2 regions of the Fictibacillus sp. 5RED26 genome follow, and region 1 is predicted to be linked to the other one. Evidence: a T-box and tRNA genes for the amino acid it is inferred to sense, from the RefSeq annotation. Region 1 holds a T-box; the other holds one or more tRNA genes.
The links. A T-box is a leader RNA that pairs with one kind of tRNA and senses whether it is charged. The one in region 1 lies ahead of tyrS (tyrosine--tRNA ligase), so its partner is inferred to be a tRNA-Tyr.
Positions count from the first base shown of each region.

Region 2: it has a tRNA-Tyr gene. The T-box ahead of tyrS (tyrosine--tRNA ligase) is inferred to sense a tRNA for this amino acid. The anticodon was not compared.

Region 1 covers NZ_JACZDU010000004.1:195,120-207,062, forward strand. The annotation lists gene ezrA (septation ring formation regulator EzrA) at 1-659, opposite strand, end outside; gene hisJ (histidinol-phosphatase HisJ) at 882-1,715, shown strand; gene refZ (forespore capture DNA-binding protein RefZ) at 1,680-2,366, opposite strand; gene IHV10_RS15845 (GAF domain-containing protein) at 2,519-3,004, shown strand; gene megL (methionine gamma-lyase) at 3,203-4,381, opposite strand; gene rpsD (30S ribosomal protein S4) at 4,727-5,329, shown strand; gene IHV10_RS23025 (methyl-accepting chemotaxis protein) at 5,394-6,323, opposite strand; gene IHV10_RS15865 (aldo/keto reductase) at 6,471-7,373, opposite strand; gene tyrS (tyrosine--tRNA ligase) at 7,439-8,698, opposite strand; T-box leader at 8,753-8,973, opposite strand; gene IHV10_RS23030 (transglycosylase domain-containing protein) at 9,098-11,943, shown strand, end outside.
Region 2 covers NZ_JACZDU010000001.1:306-12,248, reverse strand. The annotation lists gene trmL (tRNA (uridine(34)/cytosine(34)/5-carboxymethylaminomethyluridine(34)-2'-O)-methyltransferase TrmL) at 65-538, opposite strand; gene IHV10_RS00115 (amidase domain-containing protein) at 624-1,505, opposite strand; gene IHV10_RS00110 (methylated-DNA--[protein]-cysteine S-methyltransferase) at 1,574-2,110, opposite strand; gene queG (tRNA epoxyqueuosine(34) reductase QueG) at 2,173-3,315, opposite strand; gene IHV10_RS00100 (B3/B4 domain-containing protein) at 3,389-4,045, shown strand; gene IHV10_RS00095 (coiled-coil domain-containing protein) at 4,382-5,059, opposite strand; gene IHV10_RS00090 (YhgE/Pip family protein) at 5,493-7,949, opposite strand; gene IHV10_RS00085 (ATP-dependent helicase) at 8,140-10,326, opposite strand; tRNA gene IHV10_RS00080 (tRNA-Leu) at 10,451-10,535, opposite strand; tRNA gene IHV10_RS00075 (tRNA-Cys) at 10,562-10,636, opposite strand; tRNA gene IHV10_RS00070 (tRNA-Gly) at 10,649-10,723, opposite strand; tRNA gene IHV10_RS00065 (tRNA-Gln) at 10,783-10,857, opposite strand; tRNA gene IHV10_RS00060 (tRNA-His) at 10,867-10,942, opposite strand; tRNA gene IHV10_RS00055 (tRNA-Trp) at 10,957-11,030, opposite strand; tRNA gene IHV10_RS00050 (tRNA-Tyr) at 11,048-11,132, opposite strand; tRNA gene IHV10_RS00045 (tRNA-Thr) at 11,215-11,290, opposite strand; tRNA gene IHV10_RS00040 (tRNA-Phe) at 11,300-11,375, opposite strand; tRNA gene IHV10_RS00035 (tRNA-Asp) at 11,420-11,495, opposite strand; tRNA gene IHV10_RS00030 (tRNA-Met) at 11,586-11,662, opposite strand; tRNA gene IHV10_RS00025 (tRNA-Val) at 11,691-11,766, opposite strand; tRNA gene IHV10_RS00020 (tRNA-Glu) at 11,791-11,865, opposite strand; tRNA gene IHV10_RS00015 (tRNA-Ser) at 11,893-11,943, opposite strand, start outside.

The DNA.
Region 1 (11,943 bases):
ACTAGAAGTTCAGGAACACCCTGCATCTTCGTTTTACAGTCTGAAATACGGTTTAAACTCTCTACAAGTCTTTGTCTAGCTTCTAGATGGCTTCCTTGTACAGTAAGTGATTCAAATGTTTCAAACAGTGCTTTAATCTCATCCAGCTCTTTATCAAAAATTGGTGCTGTCTGACCAAGTGCGCGGATATGTGTTAAATAGTACTTCTTTGTTTCTTGCAGCTTTTCTTTCGCTTCAACGATCTCTTCTCGATTTAGTTCCTCACTCGTAACTAACTCATTAATCTCTGAAGTAATCTCTTTAATTCGCAATTCAATTTTTTCTAATGATTGGCTAACCCCAGCTAAAATAGATCTAGCTTTTTTAAAGCGGTACTTATCTGTATATTCCTCAGCGTCGAATAAGTCTTCTTCTAAATTAGGAAGTTGAGCCGTTACCATCTCATCCCATTCTTGACGCCACATTTCAAATTTTTCTTCCGTTTCCCCAATCATCGCCATACCCTTAACTTTTGAAATCTCTTCTGTTAATGGGCGATTCATAATTTGCATTTTCCATGCTTCGAGTCGATCAATTTCTTTATACACTCTTCGGCGTGACATGGCACCGTACAGGATCAATGCTAGGAATGTAACGATGGCAATGACTATGTATATCATCAAAGGCACCCTTTCTATCTGTTCAAATTTCTATATGGCCTACATTATGTATTCGTATGTTTAAATCGCTTTACCGATCTAATTTAGTTTTTATTCTATAAAAATTGCAGTTTAATGCTTTTATGATAACATGTAAACAAACATTTGACGCAAAAAAATTGCATAATCTGATAATTTTTTTCCAATTTAATGAAGATTTTGTCGAAAGGAGGAGTAAGAAAGATGTACTATGATGGACATGTCCATACGCCTTTTTGTCCCCATGGGTCACTAGACACATTTGAAATGTATATCGAAAGAGCTATCTCTTTAGGTATGAAAGGTATTACCTTTACAGAGCATGCCCCGCTCCCTCATACATTTACCGATCCTGCTCCCACAAAAGACAGTAGCATGACACACGAACAATTAGGAAGTTACTTTAACACTTTGAGAGAAGTTAAGAAATTTTATAAAAGTAAAATAGAGATTTTTACTGGATTAGAGATTGATTTTATAGATGGATATGAAGACGAGACGAATACGTTTCTTAAAGAAGTTTGGCCAGAGCTCGATGATGCCATTCTCTCTGTTCATTTTCTAAACGTCAAAAATAAGCACTACTGCATGGATTATGATGAGAATGTATTTAAAGAATTGATTGAACAGTCGGGTAGCCTTTCTGCTGTCTACTCCCTATACTTTCAAACGGTTAGAAGATCAATCAGTCATTCATTTGGGAAGCATCAGCCAAAAAGGATTGGTCATATCACATTAGCTAAGAAGTTTCAGACACTTTTCCCTCCAGATTTTAGTTATGAAAAGGAAGTAGAAGACATTTTAACAACCTTGTCTGAACGTAAAATGTATTTGGATTATAACGGGGCAGGTGCTGTTAAGCCTTATTGTTTGGAGCCTTACCCTTCAGATTGGATCATAAATGAAGCACAAAAAAGAAAAATCCCTCTCGTCTATGGGTCTGATGCCCACAGTGCTAAGGGACTCGGTCAAGGATTTGATCAATTAGTAGCAACAGCAACATTAACTTCCCCACTTCTCTTGAATAGAGCCGAATAACGGCTTTTGAACAGCAGACAGTAGGGGATTTTTTCTTTCAGGAAGACAAACACATTTATCAAACCAGTTCATCATCCATTTTTTATAAGGTTGGATGAACGTTTCTGTTTCAGCACTGATCTGATACACTTCAGCTAAATATAGTGGATGCAAAAATGGTAGCATCATCATATCCTTGAACTGAATAGTTAAAAAGTCCACAGGCTGCCTTCTGAATTCTTTTTTCTTCATCCCTTTTTCAAACAAAGTTTGCAAAAAGTATTTTTCTTTTACTAAGTAGGTAGACATGAGTTCACGTACCAATGTTGAATCAAGCGTCATCTCACGATAGACAAAGCGTGCAAGAGGAAGGTTTCGCTGTTGATAGATCAACAATGCTTCTACTATTTCAATAAAACTCCCTTTTACTGTTGGAGAGCTCGATGTATGATAGATGATTTCAATCCTTCTGATATACCCTTCAAAAAATGAAGTGATCAACTCTTCTAGAAGACCTTTCTTTCCTCCAAAATGGTACGAAATTAAAGCGATGTTCACACCAGCTTTTTTTGCTATCTGCCTAACGGTCGTTCCTTTAAATCCTTGGCTTGTGAAAAGAGCAATCGCAGCCTCAGCTATTTTCAGTTTCGTTTCCATCGGATCTGTCTTCATTTTCTTCCACCGTCCTTCCCTCTTGTATAAAATTCTTGGGCGGAAGACATAAACCTTTAATAATCGCTCGACAAATAAGGGCTTTTGGGTGTATAGTTCAACATTATTTGATAGGATAGAATAAACAATTTATCAGGTTTGGAGGAATCTTGATGTTTTCCGTTCAGCAATATAGCACAGACAGAAATGAGGGGTATTCTCTTCTGTTAAAACAACTTTCTGCTTTACTTGAGGGTGAAACAAACGCTACTGCGAATCTTGCAAATGCTTCTGCTTTACTGAATCAATTCTTAGACAGAGTAAACTGGGTCGGATTTTATACACTTGAAGTAGAGACGAACCAATTAGTTCTTGGACCCTTTCAAGGGCTTCCAGCTTGCGTAAGAATACCTCTTGGAAGAGGAGTATGCGGAACGTCCGCTCAAAACCAAGAAACATTAGTAGTAAAAGATGTTCATGAGTTTCCTGGACATATCGCCTGTGATGCAGCTTCTCAATCCGAGATCGTTGTTCCGTTAGTTAAAGACGGCCAGCTCCTAGGAGTTCTAGATATTGATAGTCCAGACAAGGAACGATTTGATGAGATTGATCAAGAGAACTTAGAAAAATTCTGTGAGGTTTTACTTCGATATATCTAATTTCTCTTACCTATTAAAAAAGCCCTGCGCCGATATAAGCGCAGGGCTTCTTTTGTATATAACGCTCATCTAAAAGGTGTTGCTTTCATTACAGTTGATTGGAGTGGAAGGTGCGTGCCTCCTGCCACGCGAAAAGCGAGCAGCTTGGAACGGAAATCAACTACTTCCAGAAGCAACAAAGTTTAAGAAAACAGCCTTTTATAAAGAATCTAAACTTTGTTCTATGTCACCCCAAATATCTTCCCATGCTTCTAAACCAACCGATAAGCGCAGAAGCTGATCACTGATTCCCATCTGAAGACGATTCTCCTCAGGTACGACAGCGTGCGTCATCGTAGCAGGATGCTGGATGAGTGTTTCTGCATCTCCAAGACTAACTGCGATTTTAATGAGTCTTAATGCATTCATGAATTTTTGTGCGACCACTTTATCTCCTTTTATTTCGAAACTGATCAGACCGCCCGCGTTTAACATTTGTTTGTTCGCAAGCTCGTATTGAGGAAAATCAGAATCACCCGGATACAAAACTCGATTTACAGCAGGGTGTTTCTTTAACAAGTCTGCCAGCTTTTTTGCATTATCACAATGACGGTCCATTCGAACAGGAAGTGTTTTGATTCCTCTTAAAAGCAACCAGGCATCAAAAGGAGACATTACTCCACCAATATCCTTTTGAGTGGTCATAGCAAGATGGCTCATCAATTCTTGCTTTCCAACCGCTAGACCTCCTATTACATCCCCATGTCCACATAAATATTTCGTGGCACTGTGCAAAACGATATCACAGCCTAATTCAAGTGGACGCTGTAGATAAGGAGAGGAAAACGTATTATCTACAACTACTGGAATATTAAATTCTTTTGCAATTCTTGCCACCATACTTAAATCAACAAGTTTCATCGTCGGGTTTATCGGAGATTCAATATATATGACTGTTGTATGGTCGTTAATTGCTGACCGTATTGAGTCCTCATCGTTCATCGAATGAAAGTTGTGTGTAATATGATACTTTTCTTCCATAAGCTGAAGCAGGCCAAAGGTACAACCATAAACTCCTTCAGAACAGAGGATATGATCACCTGTTTTCGTTAAACCGAGAAGAATAGCTGACACGGCAGCCATACCGGAACCAAACGCTAGACCTTTCTCCCCTTTTTCCATCGCTGCTATTCGCTCTTCTAACATCGCGACGGTAGGATTGCTAAGTCTAGAATAGATATATCCTTCCTGTTCACCTGCAAACCGTGCTGCACCCGTTTCAGCACTGTCAAATACAAAAGTTGAAGTTTGAAAAATCGGAGGAGCCAAACTCCCATTATGTTGTTCTGCATTATACCCTTTGTGAATCACATCTGTTTCAAAGCGTTTTGTGTCCATTTTTACTTCTCCTTTGAAGGCAATATAAAATGTAAGCGCTTTCTTAAACATATCATATATGAATTTTCATGTTTTTACAATTTGTCCCTGAAAATGTTTTATGTATTTATAGATAGAGTTGACACGGTATAACAAAAAAGCTTATACTATTCTTTGTGTAAAATAAGCGGCACTGTGTCCATCATTTGTTTTTATTTTGTACCCTGGTTTTAATTAATCCGGGAACATCTCGTAGCTTCATGGCTGCTGAAGTGAAGATGTTTTTCATACAAAATATGCTCATGAAAAGGCCATAGTCACTGTTGTTGTTTTAACACAAACAAACATGTGAAGGAGGAGTCTATAATGGCTCGATATACAGGTTCAACATGGAAAGTTTCTCGTCGTCTTGGAATTTCTCTAAGCGGAACTGGGAAAGAACTTTCTAAGCGTCCATACGCACCAGGACAACATGGTCCAACTCAACGTAAAAAAATCTCTGAATACGGTTTACAATTACAAGAGAAGCAAAAGCTTCGTTACATGTACGGTGTAAACGAGCGTCAATTCCGCCGCATTTTTGATGATGCTGGTAAAATGACTGGTATCCACGGTGAAAACTTCATGATTCTTTTAGAATCTCGTTTAGATAACGTAGTTTACCGTCTTGGTCTTGCTCGCACGCGTCGTGCTTCTCGTCAACTAGTAAACCACGGTCACATCACAGTAAACGGAAAGCGTGTTGATATCGCTTCTTACCGTCTATCTGCTGGAGATGTAATCGGTGTTCGTGAAAAATCTCGTAACTCATCTGCTATTAAAGAAGCGATCGAAGTAAACAACTTCGTACCTGATTTCTTAACATTTGATGAAAACAAATTGGAAGGTACTTTCACTCGCTTACCAGAGCGCTCTGAACTTCCTGCTGAGATCACAGAACAACTTATCGTTGAATACTACTCTCGTTAATAAGAGTGAAGAAACCCCTAACACCTTTTCTAAAGGCATTAGGGGTTTTTCTTATTTTGTAGACCTATAGAAGTTCCTTAAACTTACTTGCCTGTGACTCCAACTGTCTCGCAGAAGTTTCGATACCTAAGAACTCTTGCATCGCTTGTTCGATCAATTGTTTGTTATTGGTTATCCCTTCTTGCGATCGGTGAGTCACATCATTGATCTTGTTTATCTCGCCAGTGATCCCTGAAATATGTGCATTCACTTCTTGGATAGAGTCTTGCACGCGATTAGCCAGTTTTCTAACCTCAACCGCCACAACGTTAAATCCTCTTCCATGATCACCAGCTCGAGCTGCTTCTATAGCTGCGTTCAACGCTAACAAATTGGTTTGTGCCGCAATTTCACGAATCGTTTTTACAATATCTTCTATAGAAGTAGCTTGCTTTTTCAGAGATTCTAATATAGATAAATTCTGTTGGGATTCAGACACTAATTTTTCGGTAGATAATGAAATCTCATTACTTTTCTTTAATCCTTCTTCCGCTCGTGTAAGCAATTCTAGGGACATCTGTTGTAGGTCGGAAGCAACCCTGATCGTATTATTTTCTCTATTCGTAATATCTGTTGCAATCTTTACCACAGCTGTCACTTTATGATTTTCATCCAGAACGGGTGTATACGTAGCTTCTAACCAAATCAAACGCTTTGATTTCGTTACACGTTGAATCTTTTCTTGAAATGTTTTACCTTCTCTTAGACTTCGCCAAAACCGATCATACTCACCGCTTCGCAAAAACTCTTCTGTGCAAAATTGCTTATGGACCAAAAACGGCATCTCATCAACATGGTATTCCACCGTTGTTGCAAAATTTTCATTTGCCCATAGTACTTTTCCATGAGGGTCAAATTCAATCATGGCTACTGATCGATCAATCGCTGCCAGTACAGCACTTTCATTCAAGACTTGTGAGCTCTTCGTAGAACTGTTGTTGCTTAATGTAATCATTGATGCATCCCCATCTTTTAGTATTTATTTCTAATATTATACTACTAAGGAACTAATTACTAACGAAATGTTCTATAGATATAATAAAAAAATCCACACATCATACTGTGTGGATTTCGACTTATTATTGAATGAGTAAAGTATGAATCAATCTACTTCTTTCCCCATACTTTCTTGTAAAATGTAGAACCATTGCTCGCGTGTTAGCGGTAAGTTTGCTGCATTTATCGCTGCCTCAATACGATTCATTTTTCCGCTACCAACAATCGGCATGACCTGTGCCGGGTGATTCAACAGCCATGCATAAGCTACTTCATCAATAGATGAGGCTTCTGTTTCACTAGCGACTATTTCTATAGCCTTTTTCACTCGTACCGCTTTTTCATCTTTTCCATTAAACAATCTTCCTCCAGCAAGCGGAGACCAAGCCATCGGTCTAACTTTTTCTTTTTGAAGGTGATTGATCGTGCCATCAAAGAAAGACTGTTCATGAAGAACGGACAACTCGATCTGATTCGTTACAAGTGGTCCATCATACTCATTTTGCAGCATTTCCATTTGTTTAGGTGTGAAGTTAGAAACACCGAAATGTCTCACTTTCCCCTCTTTTCTTAAGATGTGAAACGCTTCTGCTGTTTCAGCTGGGTCCATAAACGGATCTGGGCGATGAATCAATAGTACATCTACAAAGTCTGTGTTCATTTTTTTCAATGAATTTTCTGCAGAAGCGATGATGTGTTCTTTACTCGTATCATAAGATTTAATCGTATGATGTGGACGGTTTTCAGAAATGAGTTTAATACCACACTTAGTCACGATCTGCATTTCATGTCGTAAGGATGGTTTAAGAGCTAGGGCTTGTCCAAACAGCTCTTCACACATGTAATTACCATAAATATCAGCATGATCAAACGTTGTAATTCCTGCCTCTATACATCTTTCTATAAGTGAAAGAAGCTCTTCGGGAGAGAGATTCCATTCTGCTAAACGCCAATGTCCGTGAACGATCTGTGAAAACTGAAGGTCTTCTGCTAATTGAATTCTTTTCACAACAAACACATCCTTTAATAAAATTAGATAGGAACCCTGCTACGATTGGGTTCCTATCCTTCATTTTAATATCTGATCAAAGTGTATTTTTTCTTTCCGCGACGGATGATCACAAACTTATTTTCAATGCGGTCTTTTTCACCAATCATATATGCTGTATCTTGAATCTTTTCACCGTTGATTGATACAGCTCCGTTTGTTACATCTTCTCTTGCTTGCCGTTTAGATGGAGAAATCTTCGCATCAACAAGCAGATCTACAATGTTTAAGTCCTCCGTATTCGTTGCGTTAAATGACGGAACATCCTTGAAACCTTGTTCGATCTCAGCAGCCGTTAAGTCAGACAGATTTCCACTGAAGAGTGCTTCAGTGATTTTTACTGCTTGTTTGTATGCTGCTTCACCGTGAACTAAAGTTGTTACTTCTCGTCCTAACGCTTTTTGCGCCTCACGTTTTTCTGGCGCTTCAGCTAAGGATTTTTCAAGAGCTACAATTTCTTCTTTAGATAAGAATGTAAAGTATTTTAGCCAGTTGATTACATCAGCATCTGCTGCGTTTACCCAGAACTGGTAGAACTCGTATGGAGTCGTTTTTTCTGCATCTAACCAGATCGTTCCAGATGCTGTTTTACCAAACTTCGTTCCATCCGCTTTTGTGATTAACGGAATCGTTAGTCCGAAAGCCTTTTCTTCCTCGCCAGAACGACGAATCAATTCCATACCAGCTGTAATATTCCCCCACTGGTCACTTCCACCTATTTGAAGTTTTACGTTTTCTTTTTGGAAGAGGTTAAGAAAATCATACGATTGTAAAATCATGTAGGAGAACTCGGTAAAAGAGATACCCGCTTCTAATCGAGAGTCAACAGAATCCTTGGCAAGCATGTAGTTAACTGAGAAATTCTTTCCAACGTCACGAAGAAACTCGATCATCGTAAGTTGACTTAACCACTCATAGTTATTCACTGTCTTAGCAGGATTGTTTTCTCTTTCAAAATCAAGAAGTCTAGAAAGCTGATTTTTGATTTTATTTGTCCATTGAACAACAATCTCAGCTTCGTTCAATGTTCTTTCTGTTTGTCTACCACTTGGATCACCAATCAAACCTGTTCCCCCGCCAACTAGCGCAAAAGGTTGATGTCCAGCTTCTTGAAATCGTTTAAGTGTAAGAATCGGTAACAGGTTTCCAATGTGCAGGCTGTCAGCAGTTGGATCAAATCCGCAATAAAGCTTTACGATTCCGTTTTCAAGTTCTTTTTGCAATCCCTCTTGATCTGTTACTTGATTAAGAAGACCTCTAAATTCTAGATCTTGTAGAATATTCATTCCTATCTTTCCTTTCGTTGTTTAATGACAATAAAAAAAGTCCCTCTCCAGTTGGAAAGGGACGTGATGACAATCTCGCGGTACCACCCTAATTAAAAGCCCAAAAAAGGCTTTTCACTTCATTTCGTAACGGTTTTATCCGTTCTCTGCTACTTAACGTTCACAGAGACAGCTCCAGGAGGTAATTCACAGCATGCCTTTGCACTGGTTCGCATCAACCACCAGCTTTCTGAAACAGGGAGACACCTGCTACTCATTCCTATCTTCGCTTTCAACATATAATAATCTTCTTTTATTTTTACCACATAGTTGAATTTCATGTCAATCTTCATCTTCAAAAACGGTGTTCTATCATAAATCGACCTTATGTTATAATACACGAGGGGGAGGGATTACCAAATGATGTCTCGTTTTGATGAATTGAAGCAAAAATGGGAGAAATTTGTCCACTTTTTGAAAGAAAAAGGAATTATTCGAACAGCACGAATTACATATAACGTCACATGGAACATGTTCTTGATTGTAACTGTATTACTTATCCTCGGTGGTGTTTTCGCAGCAGGTGTAGGAGCTGGTTTCTTCGCTTCTCTTGTAAAAGACGAACCCGTGCGAGCTCACACTTCTATGAAAGAAGATATCTACAACTATGAAGAAACGAGTACCGCTTATTTCGCTAACAAAACATATCTAGGAAAGCTTCAATCTGATTTGGATAGGCAAGAGATCAGTTTAAAAGAAGTATCTCCTTATGTTTTAAAAGCTGTTATATCAACAGAGGATCAATATTTTTATGAACATGAGGGTGTTGTGCCAAAAGCAATATTCCGCGCCATGTTCCAAGAGTTTTCAGGTGCTTCTGTTGTAACAGGTGGAAGTACGCTAACTCAACAACTAATTAAAAATCAAATTCTAACGAATGAAGTATCTTTTGATCGAAAAGCAAAAGAAATTTTATTAGCAATGAGACTTGAAAAAGTACTCAAGAAAGATGAAATCTTAGAAGCTTACTTAAACATCGTACCTTATGGAAGAAACTCGTCAGGTAGAAACGTTGCTGGTATACAGGCTGCTGCAGAAGGTGTCTTTGGAGTACCTGCATCCAAGCTGAATTTAGCTCAATCCGCATACCTATCTGGACTACCAAAGAACCCTTTCGTTTATACCCCTTTTAATAAAGGTGGGGAGCAAAAGAAAGACATGTCTGCCGGCATAAAACGTATGCAAACTGTTCTAAGCCGCATGTTATCTGCCGGGTCTATTACACAAGCAGAATATGATGAGGCAATGAAATATGATATAAAAAAGAATCTAACAACTAAAAAGCAATCTTCATATGAGAGATATCCATACTTGACTGTTGAAATCCAAAGACGAACAGTGGATTTACTGACAAAGTTGAACGCTGAAAAAGATGGAAAAAAACTAAGCGATTTAAATGCTGAGGAATTAAAAGAGTATGAGGATAATGCCCGAACTCAAGTTAGGCAAAAGGGAATTAAAATTTTCACAACCATCGATCAAAAAATATACGATGATATGCAGCAAGTAGTGAAAAATGATAATTTATTCGGTCCTGCTAATCAATACGTGTATAACAGCAAAGGCCAAAGAATTAAACTTGATAAACCCGAACCTGAAGAAGTCGGTGCAACCTTGATAGAAAATAAGACAGGAAAGATCATCAGTTTTGTTGGAGGACGTGATTTTAACCGCGAACAAACCAACCATGCGATGAGAGCTCCTCGTCAAAATGGATCAACGATGAAACCATTGCTTGCTTATTCTTACGCATTGGAAACAGGTAAAGTTCAACCAGGTTCAATCGTTCCTGATACACCAATTGCATTAGGAACATGGAAGCCAAATAACTATGATATGGATTTCGATGGTCTTGTATCAGTTCGACATTCTTTAAAAAAATCAAGAAATATACCAGCTATTAAATCTTATCAACGTGTAGATCATATGAAAGCTACTGAGAAACTAATGCAGATGGGTGTAACGAGCCTTACGAAAGGCGATCGTACACAAAATGCAATGGCTCTGGGTGCCTTAGATGTAGGTATTACAGTTGAAGAAAACGTTAACGCTTTCTCTACCTTCGCAAACGGAGGAAATTTTGTTGATGCATATATGATTGAACGCATTGAATCTAATGATGGTGAAGTCATCTACCAACATAAGAGTGAAGCGAAACCAGTATATAGTCCACAAACATCCTATCTATTAATTGACATGATGAGAGATGTTCTGTCTTCTGGAACGGCATCAGGTGTTCCTCGCAAACTAGCTTTCCAATCAGATTGGGCTGGTAAAACAGGAACAACAAATGCCGATAAAGACTCATGGTTTGTTGCATCAAATCCTAACGTAACGTTCGGTGTTTGGATTGGTTATGATACTCCAGCTGACCTAGCGGGTAACACCGGGCAAAGAAACCAAACAATATGGGCACAACTTATAAATGCTGCTTATAAACATTCACCACAGCTCGTAGACGCTGAAAAGCAATTCGCAATGCCTTCAGGAATCGTACGTCGTGAGATCTGTGGGATATCGGGTAAACTGCCTTCTGATCTTTGTCGAAGTGCTGGACTCGTAACGACTGATCTGTTTAATGCGAAGTTCACACCTAATGAAGTGGACGACACACTCTCAAAAGGTCGTTATGTGCTTGTAGGCGATGCGAAATATAAAGCACTTCCTTCAACACCACAAGAGTTTACAAAAGATGGTGTTCTGATTAAGGAAGAGTTCCTCCGCGAACTTGGATTAGAAGCGCTAAACAAATTAACGAATACAACGAATCTATTGAACAACATTGTTCCTGAAAAAGAGTTAAAAGAGAACGGCAAAGTTCCTTCCGCTGTTGCGGGCGCAAAAATGTCGGATGGCGTGCTTTCTTGGGCGTCACATGGAGAGAATGATGTAATTGGTTACCGCATCTATCACTCTTCAGATGGTACATCATTTAAGAAGATCGGTTCTGTAACCGCTGATAAAACTTCTGCAAAAGTTCCTGCCGGAGTCGTTTATGTTACAGCAGTGGATATTGCAGGTAAGGAATCTCCCGCACAGACAAAAGTTCAGGTCGGTGAAAAGAAACCACCAGCTGAGCCACCATCACCTCCAACAGAAGGAGATGGAGATAAGCCTGATAAGCCTGATGAGCCACAAGATCCACCGCCGCCACCAACTGAACCTACAGATCCTGGCACTGGTGATCCGCCACCAGCCACAACACA
Region 2 (11,943 bases), on a different contig from region 1:
TGGCTCACCGCCTGCCCCACGGAAAGCGAGCACCTGAAACGGAAATCAACCGCTCACAGTAAGCTTATTTCAACTCTCCAAAACTTTGTTGACGCAGCGCTTCATAGATTAAGATCGCTGCCGTATTCGATAGGTTCAATGAACGAATGTGTTCATTCATCGGGATACGGAGACACCTCTCCATGTTCGCATCGATCACTTCACGCGGAAGTCCCTTCGTTTCTTTTCCAAAAACAAAGAAAATATCCTTCTCTGAATCAGAGTAATCGAAATTTGAGTACGTCTGTTCACCGAATTTGGTGATATAGTAAAACTCCCCGTCTGGGTATTCATTATAAAAAGCATCCAATGAATCATGATGAGACAATTTTACATGCTCCCAATAATCAAGGCCAGCACGCTTTAAGTATTTGTCTTCTAAAGAAAATCCAAGTGGATGAATAAGATGCAGATGTGCACCAGTTCCTGCACATGTACGTGCGATGTTTCCTGTGTTTGCAGGAATTAACGGTTCGAATAAAACAACATGTATAGCCAAAAAGCTCACCTCAAAAACAATATTCCAACAAGTACTTATTATAGCACTTTTTTTGGAATATCACTCTCTGAAGGCAAGCTTCTTCTTAAAGAATATGAAAAAATTTATATTGAATGCGTTTTGTGTACGCCGTTGAATCTTCATAGCCCCAATATCTCATTCTGCTATTTGTTGTATGAGCATTTACGAGTGGTTCTCCAGAAGGATCCTTTGCGACCACAATCGTCGTATGTTGATAATGGCCATCTCCATCAAAGTCATAACAGATTACGTCTCCCGGCAATAGAAGATGCGCTGCAGATTTCTCTTGTGCTTGAAGACTAGATTTTGAGCCGCTCAAATACCATCTCATCGCATTGGCTACTGACCAGCTATAGCTCCAAGAATTATTTCGCATCCACCAGCCCTTCGATTTAATAGATTGAGAAGTCATCGGTATGCCACCTGCATGAAGACTTTGAGAAATATAGTTCGTGCAATCATTTTCAAAAGATTTATAAGCCGGATTAAACGTATTCCACCATCTCTCTGCATAACGTACAGCAGCAAGTCTATCATAACCGCCCTTCGTTGGTGCGATCGATTCGTTCTCCCGCTCGATCTTCGGAAGCTCTCTGTAGTTTCCTTCGACATTGACAGGTTCATCGCTTTTCATATCACCATCTTGAAAAGTAGCACGTCGCTCTTGAGAGATCTCTTCCACATAGAAATCAAACCCGTGTTTGATTAAGAAACTATAATGCACCAAATAATCTACCTGAACCTTATCTTCGGACTCCGTCGTTCGTAAGACACTTCCGTTCGTTTGATTGTTTACAATAAACGCATTTCTATCGGTATACATTTGTTTTTTTCGAATGAAGCTCTCTTGTTCTTCTCGTAAAAAGTAACCTCGTCCGTCTGCATCTGCATGTATCATCCATTGAGATTGGTTTTGGATATAAGCTTTAAGTGTTTCCATCCACATCAGACATCCCTCCTGCTTCTACTAACATATGAGTGGGATATCAAAAAAAAGAACCCTTTAAGGGCTCTCTAGGATGTCTTCTTGCAGCTATTCTGTTCGATCGATAACAATATTTCTTTTTTATCTAATCCCCCACCATAGCCTACAAGTGCTCCATTACTTCCAATCACTCGGTGACATGGAATAAAAACAGGTACGGGATTTTGGTTGTTCGCGCTGCCTACAGCTCGAACAGCCTTAGGTGCACCAATGCCTTGAGCCACTTCCTTATACGAACAAGTTACGCCATAAGGAATACTCGTAAGCTGGTTCCATACCTTTTTTTGAAAAGCGGTACCAAATAAATCATAGTTCACGCTAAACTCATGCAGGTTGCCTGCAAAATAAGCGTGCAGTTGTTGAACGGCATCATCCAATCGTTCTGGAGAGTGTATAAGTTCTCCCTTAATAAAATGTTTCGCCATCCATGAACGTAAAGTTGGAAGGTTATCCTCCATTGAACCAAAATCGAGACGGCAGATTCCGTTCTCTGTTGCAATGATTGTTAACGGTCCGATTACGCTTTCCATTTCTTCGTAATAGAGTAACGTTTTAATCTGACACATAATTATCCCTTCTTTTCATTACTTGACCTTACTATATCGGACACTTCAAACATATGCGATTACTAAATTTCTTGATTTCGGACCATTTTCAGTCCCTTTTCAATCTCTAACGTGACCAAATCGTCTTTTTCACGCTCTTTTGCAGATAATAGTTCCAATTCCGCATCTTTCCCGCTAATCTTACCAATGGCCCATGCTGCAGTTCCTCTTATTACTGGTCGAGGATCAGTATGGAGCAACGTAACTAAATCTGGAATTGCACTTTCATCTTTAAAATGAGCTAAAGCGATAATCGCATTTCGCTGAATAGGCTTTTTCCCTCTCCAGCTACCCGAAACATGGCCGAATTTTTCTTTGAACTCTCTATTGCTCATAGACAACAATGGCTTTAAAAGAGGTTTTGCAATCTCTGGGTCAGGTTCCATTTCCACATGATGATGAAAATCTTTTCCCTTATTTTCAGGGCAAACTGTCTGACACGTATCGCATCCATATAAACGGTTACCGAGCTTATCTCTATACTGATCAGGCAGGAATCCTTTCGTTTGCGTCAAAAAGGCGATACATTTAGACGAATCAAGCTGTCCTCCCTGTACAAGAGCATTAGTCGGACATGCATCGACACATTTGTTACACGAACCACACTGATCTTCCATTGGAGTGTCTGCAGGAAACGAGATGTTTGTAATCATTTCTCCGAGATACATATAAGAACCAAACTCCGGAGACATGATCGCACAGTTTTTGGCACTCCATCCGATCCCCGCCCTTTCAGCTACAGCACGATCAGACAGTTCTCCTGTATCTACCATCGATTTCACAGTGGCACCTGGAATTTTTTCTATAATAAAAGCTTCTAGTAATGAGAGCTTTTCTCTTAATATATGGTGGTAATCTTTACCCCATGATGCTCTGCAAAAAATTCCTCTCCGCTCTCCTCGAACACTTCTGGGAGCATCTTTCATCTTGGAGGGATATGCAAGAGCGATCGAAATAATACTGGAAGCTCCCGACAAAAGCCGATCAGGCTCTGTTCTTTTTTCTATATCACTTTCTTCGAATCCTGATTGATAGTTAAGGTCTTGCTGTAATCGGAGACGTTCTTTGAGCTCAGCAAATACATCAGCATGTGCAAAACCAATTTTGTCGATTCCGATTTCTTTACTATATGCAACAATCTCTTCCTTCAACTGGGCACTTGTCACGCATATCCCTCCTTTACATTTATTTTCCACAATTATGATAAACTACAATTACATAAATAAGAAACGGGGTTACATGATGATCACAATTAATCCTAAACTAAACGAACTTGTCCCGAATTTTAAAATAGGCACAATTACATACCATAATATCGCGATTAGCGAATCACCGCAAATGATTAAAGGCAGGTTCCAGCTATTTACAGAATCCTTGCGACTTGAAGAAAAAAATGCTGCCGATTACCCTGGTGTCGCAGAATATCGAAAAGTGTTCAAGTCATTAGGAATTGATCCTTCCCGATATCGTCCCGCTTCAGAAGCATTGTTGCGACGGGTGTTAAGCGGCAAGGACCTACCCCCGATCAACTCTGGCGTCGATGTAAACAACTTCTTCTCTATTCGATTTTGTATACCGATCGGTCTTTATAACCTAGATAAGATTCAAGGTGACGTGCAGATTGATCTTGGTGACGCTGAAGATACCTATGAAGGATTAAACGGACGTGAGATGAATATGGAAGGTAAGTTACTGTCTAAAGACGAGGTTGGTGCCTTTGGAAGCCCAATCGTTGATTCTAAACGCACGATGGTGGATGAGAGTGTTAAGAATGCACTGCATATCGTGTACCTGCAGCCATCTATGGATAAGAGTGAAGCTCAAGAACTCTTGGAATCTATGGCCAAGATGTTCACTCAAGTGAATGGTGGGAATGCTGAGATTCAGGTGATTTAAACAGTTGTTTAAATACAAAAAGCTCATTTGGCTACAATTTATTATTAAATACAGCTGATGTCGAATGATGTAGACTCGTCGATATAGCATACAAACTCGTCAATATAATGGAGAAATTGGTGAATATATCGTGTAAAAGTTTCAATAAAATAGGCAAACTTCTCAATATATAATAATTGCGCTTTATAAAACAAAAAAATGCAGGGCTTCATTGGATCAACGAAGCCCTGCATTAAAACCTACAACTAACTTGTTCTATATATAAGCAACATGTAGGACATTTATGACAAGTTCTTTAAACTTTCTTTAAAAAATTCGCCTGCCTAAATATTTTTATTACTCTACTAACGTATATCTCACGGACAATGTTGCTTCAATCTCATCCCCTTCATCCAATTCAAACACATATTCTGGAAGAAACAGGTCATCCCCTCTTCCTAAGATGATATTGACTTTACTTCCTCCGTTCACAAAGTAATTTCCAAACCCATTCACTGGTTCTACTTTATATCTCCCTGGAGCTATGTCTTTACCCACTATAAAAACGCCGGCTACTAATGTTCGTGGCTCCTTCTTCTTAATTAGAATGCCATTATTTAATGTATCAAGTTCATTTTGTTTATTTGCGATCTCCCCGCTAAGTTTTTTCAATTCATCTTTCTTTGCATTTACTTGAGTACCTAACTCATCCACTTCTTTTTGAATCGCTTCTTTTTGGCCTACCATCTCAGTAACTTCATCAAACCGTATTTGAAGCCCCTCCAAATCAGCTTGTTTACTGCTTTCCTCTTCTTCCATCGCTTCAACGTTTTCTTCTATACTTTCTAACTCTTTCTTCCATTCTTTGATCTCACCATCAATTTCACCTGCTACAACTTTTTTATCTTTGAGAAGAACAGAAGCTTTGTTGTAACCTATTGCGTGCGATGAAAAAGCGGTAATTGCTACTAAAACCAGCGCCATTAAGCTAAAGTAGACCCACTTCTTCTTAAGCATCGATAATTCCCACTTCATAAAATCTCCCCCTTTTGATGAGATATGTATGGCTTTGGAACTATTTTATTTTCTTAAAAAAACAATATGCTTTTTCATAAAAATAAAAACCCCTTAAAAAAGGGGAATATTATCCTATCTATAAATATCGAAATAATACAAGTATAGAAAATACAAAAAGGATAATCATGACCACTAACAAGCGAAAAGATTCAAAAAGCCTAATCATCAGCCCATTAATCATATGCATGTAGTGAAAAATATCAGCCGTAATAAAGAGGATTGAAACGAAGGAGACGGTAATTAAAATCAGGCAGACTGTGGCACGCCGGTCTCTATACATCAGAGAAATAACCTCCTTTACACCTACATATTCAGTGTACAAGAAGAAGATTCAAAAAAAAGTTCCCGGCAAAGCGTGCCAGGAACTTTTTATTACACTATGAAATGATTATCAGCCAGCTAAATCTAGATTTTTCGGTTGGTTTTTTGTTTTTGAAAACATATAGACTGCGATCGACAATAAACTAAAACTTAATAGATAGATGAACAACACACCCACATTTGAAAAAGCAGAACTTGTGCTATCTAATGAGATCAATGCTTTAAACCCTGCTATTGAATACGTGAACGGCAAGAATTCACTTAATGCACGCAGGTTCTCTGGCAGCATATCGATCGGCAAGTTAGCACCCGTCGTTGAAAGCTGTAAGATCACTAAAGCGAACGCAATAAAACGTCCGATGTTTCCTAACGACGCAAACAATAAGACAATTCCTGTGAATACTAAACTTACAAAAACCGCAAAAGTTATAAAGCCCAGTGGGTTTCCAGTCTTCACATTTAAGACAAGTAAAACGACTGTCGAAAGAAGTAATGCCTGTACAACAGCAATTGCACCTAGGTTCATTAATTTAGCACCAAACCAAGAGAATGCTGAAATTCCTTCAGGCTTCTTAAAGTTGATGAACATAGACATGATTAAGATGCCCACAAACAACGCTAATGAAAGAACATAAGGAGCTGTTGAATCACGATAGAGTGGATATTTATTAACCGTTTCACTCTTCAATTCAACAGGAGAAGAAAACATGCTCAAGTTCTTATCATTTGCCGCTTTAATCGCTCCTGTTTTTTCGGCACCATCCTTAAGGCCAGATGATAGCTCGTTACTTCCATCATTTAATTTCCCTGCACCATCATTTAATTTTGTAACACCTTCCGTTAAGTCGCCCCAGCCTTTTTCAACTGTTGCATTTCCATCACTAACTTGTGACATACCAGCGTTAATCTTTGTTGCACCGGATGTCAGATCACGCCAACCTTTTTCAACAGAAGAGTTACCAGCGGATACTTGAGTTGCACCATCATTAAGCTGTGATGCTCCATTCGTAAGAGATGTCCAACCTGTGTTGACCGATTGGTTTCCTGCTGCAATCTGCGAAGTTCCTGCGTGCAGCTCTCCTACCTTACCTACCATCGTGTTCCAGCCACTCTCGATAGACGCTGTCCCTTGTTGAAGCAGAGGCACCTTTTGACTTAATGTCACAACCCCGTTATCCACTGACGTTTGGCCGGCCACTAGCTGATTTACCCCATCAGCCACAGACATTGGATTAGGTTCAGCATTTGTCGTGAAGGCTCCTGCTATTTTTGCAGCTCCTTGACTTAGCACCTGGAGTTTTTGTGCTTTTGCAGGATCAGTGGCAGCTGCCGTAATAGCCTGGCTCTTACCATAGATCGTCATGAAAGCTGAATCATTTGCAAGTTCAGGGTGTTGCTCTAAGTATGCCTTTAGATCACTTGATAATCCTTGCAGCCCCGCACCTAGCTTTGCAGATTCATCTGCCACTTGAGCCACACCTTGTGAGATCTGTTGTGTTCCGGGAGCGATTTCATTCTTTATCGCTGTTTGAACACCTTTTAGCCCTGTTAAGATTCCAGTGGTTCCTGCTTTTAGTTGCGGTATGCTGTCTCCAAGTTGTCGCGCACCTGCCGCTAAGTCTTCAACTCCTGATTGTTTATCTTTTAAATTTTGTAATAAAAGTCCTGTTCCTTCATTTGCTGCAGCTGAACCTGCCGCGAGCTTCGAAATATCACCCGACTTAGATTGAAGGGACGAAAGCAGTTCTTTCGTACCAGCACTTAGTTGCGATGAACCGTTAGCTAGTTTACTAATATCCGGCTGTTTCGCTGAAAGAGAACTTGCCATTTGTCCGACACCATTTTGAAGTTCTTTTGCTCCACTTGCTAGCTTTGAAATGTCAGCAGCTTTATTTGTAAGCGATTGCAAAAGTGTGTTTGTTCCATCACGAAGATCTGTCATCCCTGTATTTAATTTTGCAGATCCATCTGCAGCTGATTGAAATCCTTCAGATACATCACCGAGACTGGCAAACATATTGTTCGCATACTTCTCTGTAATTTTATCCCCTAGTTTTTCTCTTAGCTTTTCAGTAGCACTTCTTGTCACTTGTGCTGCCATGAAGTTTAACCCTTCGTTTTGGATATACGTAAGTTGAAGCTTTTCTGGATTATCGCTTAAAACGGTTGTTACTCTTTGTGAGAAATCCTCAGGAATCTCGATAACCATATAATATTCCAGACTATCAAGGCCTTCTTTAGCCTCCTCAGCACTTACAAATTCCCACCCGAGATCTTTTCCTTTCTTTAAGTCTGCTACTAGATCCTTCCCTACATTGATCGGTTCATCGTCCGATAATGCACCCTTGTCCTTGTTGACTACCGCAACAGGCAAGTTCGACAAGTTGTCATACGGTCCCCATTTTGGTGATAGAAGTATACCACCATAGACGACCGGTACAAGCAACGCGGCAATGACTGAGATCAGCAGACCCTTTTTACCTGCCAACTTCGCCATTTCTGCCATAAACAAACGAAAAGCGTTCATCCCTTTACCCCCGTTCTCCCCAAAAATAAATACATTCTGTAAAAATGAACAGGTATTCACTTCTACTAGAATGTATTATTCGAAAGAGACAAGAATAAATCCTTCTTATTTATCAGAAAATTGTAAAATATTAAATAATAATAAGGTAGTAAGTCCTGTTATAATGTAAGATTAGATAAAAAAATGTATATTAAGTGTGAATCAACGGCTCTAATAGTCCCATATCTAAACAGGCGCTGATTGATAATTTCTTTTCTTTGGATTGAAAGGTTAACGTCACGAATTCTTCACTGAGCTCAGTTATTTCTCCAGGTCCAAATACACGGTGAGTAATGGTGAGACCAACTTGTAATTCTTCCTTCTTTTTAATACTATTCGGATTGTAAGGAACTCCATTTATCTTTTTCACTTGCTTTTTTATGGGTTCAGATTTCATCAATCTTGTCGGATCTAATATGTTTTTTACATCCGTAACAAACACAGACTCTTCAACTTTTTTCCCATCTCGATATGGATACGTAACTAAGGTTAATTGTTTCTTGGCACGAGTCATCCCTACGTAAAATAACCGAGCTGCTTCTTCTAACAATAGATGGTCCGTGCGATCTTCTTTAGATGGTATGATTCCATCCACTACATCAATCATATACACTTTCTCAAATTCGAGCCCTTTAGCACTATGAAAAGTAGAAAGTGTTATGGCTTCATGTCCCTTCTTCTTTTTTGCTGTCTTCAAAACAACTTCGAGGTGTTTTAAGCGTTCAGCAAAATCCTGAAGGCTCTCAAGATCTGTTGCAATTTCTTCTAGTGTGTTTAAGATGCCCACTAAATAATCCATTCGAAAGCCAAGGCTCTTACTGATCTTTTCAATTGCCTTATCGTAACCTAAACCATCTCTGATCACCCGTATAGCTCCAAGAGGCTTCATATCTTTCATTTCTTTAAACGTTTCTTTACTTGTCTTCAGAAGTTTAACTTGATACTCCTGCAATTTCACATGATTTAGCAGATTATCAAATACAGAATCGTTATTGTTCAATTGCTTTAAAGCTAGCATCTGTTGCTTGGTTATATAACCATTAAACTTCAAATGAATTTTTTCTAAAATGTCTGGCCGCTTATCGGTAAAGGCCATACGCATAAAATTCAATATATCTTGAACCACCCAATGTGAAAAGAAACGATTATCGGCATCTTTCATATAAAAAGGAATTCCTGCACGATCAAAATCATTCATCAAACCAATGGATGACGAATTATTTCGATATAAGATGGCGATTTCTTTTAGATGAACATCGTCATTAAGTTCCTGGACCAAGTATTTTGATTGTTCCTTAAAATTCACGAGATGTTTCACTTCAATCGGTTGCTGCGAAGGATTTTGAGTGAACATATTTTTTTCATATCTATTTTTATTTCTTTTAATGAACGAATTAGCAACGTTAACGATATCCTCAGATGAGCGATAGTTCTGCTCCATAAACAAAATAGAAGCATCACTGTACTTTTCCTTAAATTTAAGTAAATAGGAAGGCTCAGCACCTCTCCAGCTATAGATGGATTGGTCATCATCGGCCACAACACATAAATTTCTATGAGTAGAAACCATTTTTTCTATAATGGAATGCTGCACAAGCGACGTATCCTGACTTTCATCCGTTAAGAAATAGTCATATCGGTTTTGATAGTGACTTAGCAACTTCTTATCCTTTTCTAATATGTCGTTACTCATCGTGAGCATATCATCAAAGTCTAACAATACATGATGCGGATCAGAACGCTTGAGTTCTTCATATTGTTTAAATATCTCTTCAGCCTGCGATACATCACAAGAAACCTCTGACCACCGTTCGATAGGTATCACCTTATTTTTAATGTAACTGATATAGGTAGTCAGGTCATCCATTTGATCCTCGGTTATGTTCTCCCCTACAACAGACTTAAATAAATGCCTCAGCATAAGTTTTTTGTTGTATTGAAAGTTTCCTCCCGATCCTGCTTTTTCATCTGAATCGTGATCACCCTCTATAATTGTAAAAGGGATACCCAACTTTCTATAATGATTCCTGACTACCTCAAAAGCAAAGCTATGAATGGTCGAAAAGTCCACAGAAGGAAGATCAGGATAAAATTTTGCGAAACGCTCTTTCATATCATTGGCTGACGCCTTACTGAACGTAACAGCCTTTATACGAGAAGGATGAATTCCTTTTTCCATAATTAAATAACCGATTCTCATAATGACTGTGGTTGTTTTTCCAGAACCAGGTGAAGCAAGTAATAGAAGGGGTCCTTCTGTCTTCATAACAGCATTCTTTTGAACATCATTTAAAATAATGCCTTGATCATTTTTCATTTTATTGAAGAAATCTCTCATTGATCAGTACCCTTTCGTAACTTGAATATATTCATCGTTAATTGAAGTATAAAGTTTAAAAGCAAATAAAAAAACTCCCCACAAAGGTGAGAAGTCTTAAGTTTAAATGTTAAGTTAAGTAAAATGGTACCGGTGGTCGGGGTCGAACCGACACTCCAGAAGGAACACGATTTTGAGTCGTGCGCGTCTGCCAATTCCGCCACACCGGCATTTGAATCTTTTTGAATTGGAATTATGGAGGCGGCACCCGGATTCGAACCGGGGGATAAGGGTTTTGCAGACCCGTGCCTTACCACTTGGCTATGCCGCCAGAAAACAAAAATGGAGCGGAAGACGGGATTCGAACCCGCGACCCCAACCTTGGCAAGGTTGTATTCTACCACTGAACTACTTCCGCAAACATTTAATTAACTTATAATATGTTGTTAAAATCATCTTATGTTATAAAAATAAAAATGGCTGGGCTAGCTGGATTCGAACCAACGCATGTCGCAGTCAAAGTGCGATGCCTTACCGCTTGGCTATAGCCCAAAATTTAAATGGGGCGGACGAGGGGAATCGAACCCCCGAATGTCGGAACCACAATCCGATGCGTTAACCACTTCGCCACGACCGCCACAGTATTAAAATTGGCAGGGGCAGTAGGAATCGAACCCACACCAAAGGTTTTGGAGACCTTCGTTCTACCTTTAAACTATGCCCCTATATAAGGAATAAAAGATGGTGGAGGGGGACGGATTCGAACCGCCGAACCCGGAGGGAGCGGATTTACAGTCCGCCGCGTTTAGCCACTTCGCTACCCCTCCACGAATGAAGACAGGTTTTATTATAAAACATAATCACCCTGTTTTTCAATAAGTTTTTTGTTCCAATTCAGGAAGAAAAAACTGGTGCCGGCTAGAGGACTTGAACCCCCAACCTACTGATTACAAGTCAGTTGCTCTACCAATTGAGCTAAACCGGCAAAAAAAAATGGTGGCTCGAGACGGAATCGAACCGCCGACACGAGGATTTTCAGTCCTCTGCTCTACCGACTGAGCTATCGAGCCAAGAAAAAATTCTTGGTGTTGTAAAGCCACCGTTTAAATAAAAATGGCGGACCCGACCGGGGTCGAACCGGCGATCTCCTGCGTGACAGGCAGGCATGTTAACCACTACACCACGAGTCCATTACATGAAATAAAATTGGTTGCACCTTATGGGCGCTACTGATATTTCATGGTCAAGAAGTAATCTCGACTTTGATCATGAAATAAAATTGGTTGCGGGGACAGGATTTGAACCTGCGACCTTCGGGTTATGAGCCCGACGAGCTACCAGACTGCTCCACCCCGCGATGATATTAAATATGATATAAAAGTTTATGGTGGAGGATGACGGGTTCGAACCGCCGACCCCCTGCTTGTAAGGCAGGTGCTCTCCCAGCTGAGCTAATCCTCCATATTTAAAATCGTTATGTATAAGTGGTGACCCGTACGGGATTCGAACCCGTGTTACCGCCGTGAAAGGGCGGTGTCTTAACCGCTTGACCAACGGGCCAGATTTTTGAGCTAGAGAGTATGTATCTGGCGGAGAGCAAGGGATTCGAACCCTTGATACGGGGTTGACCGTATACAC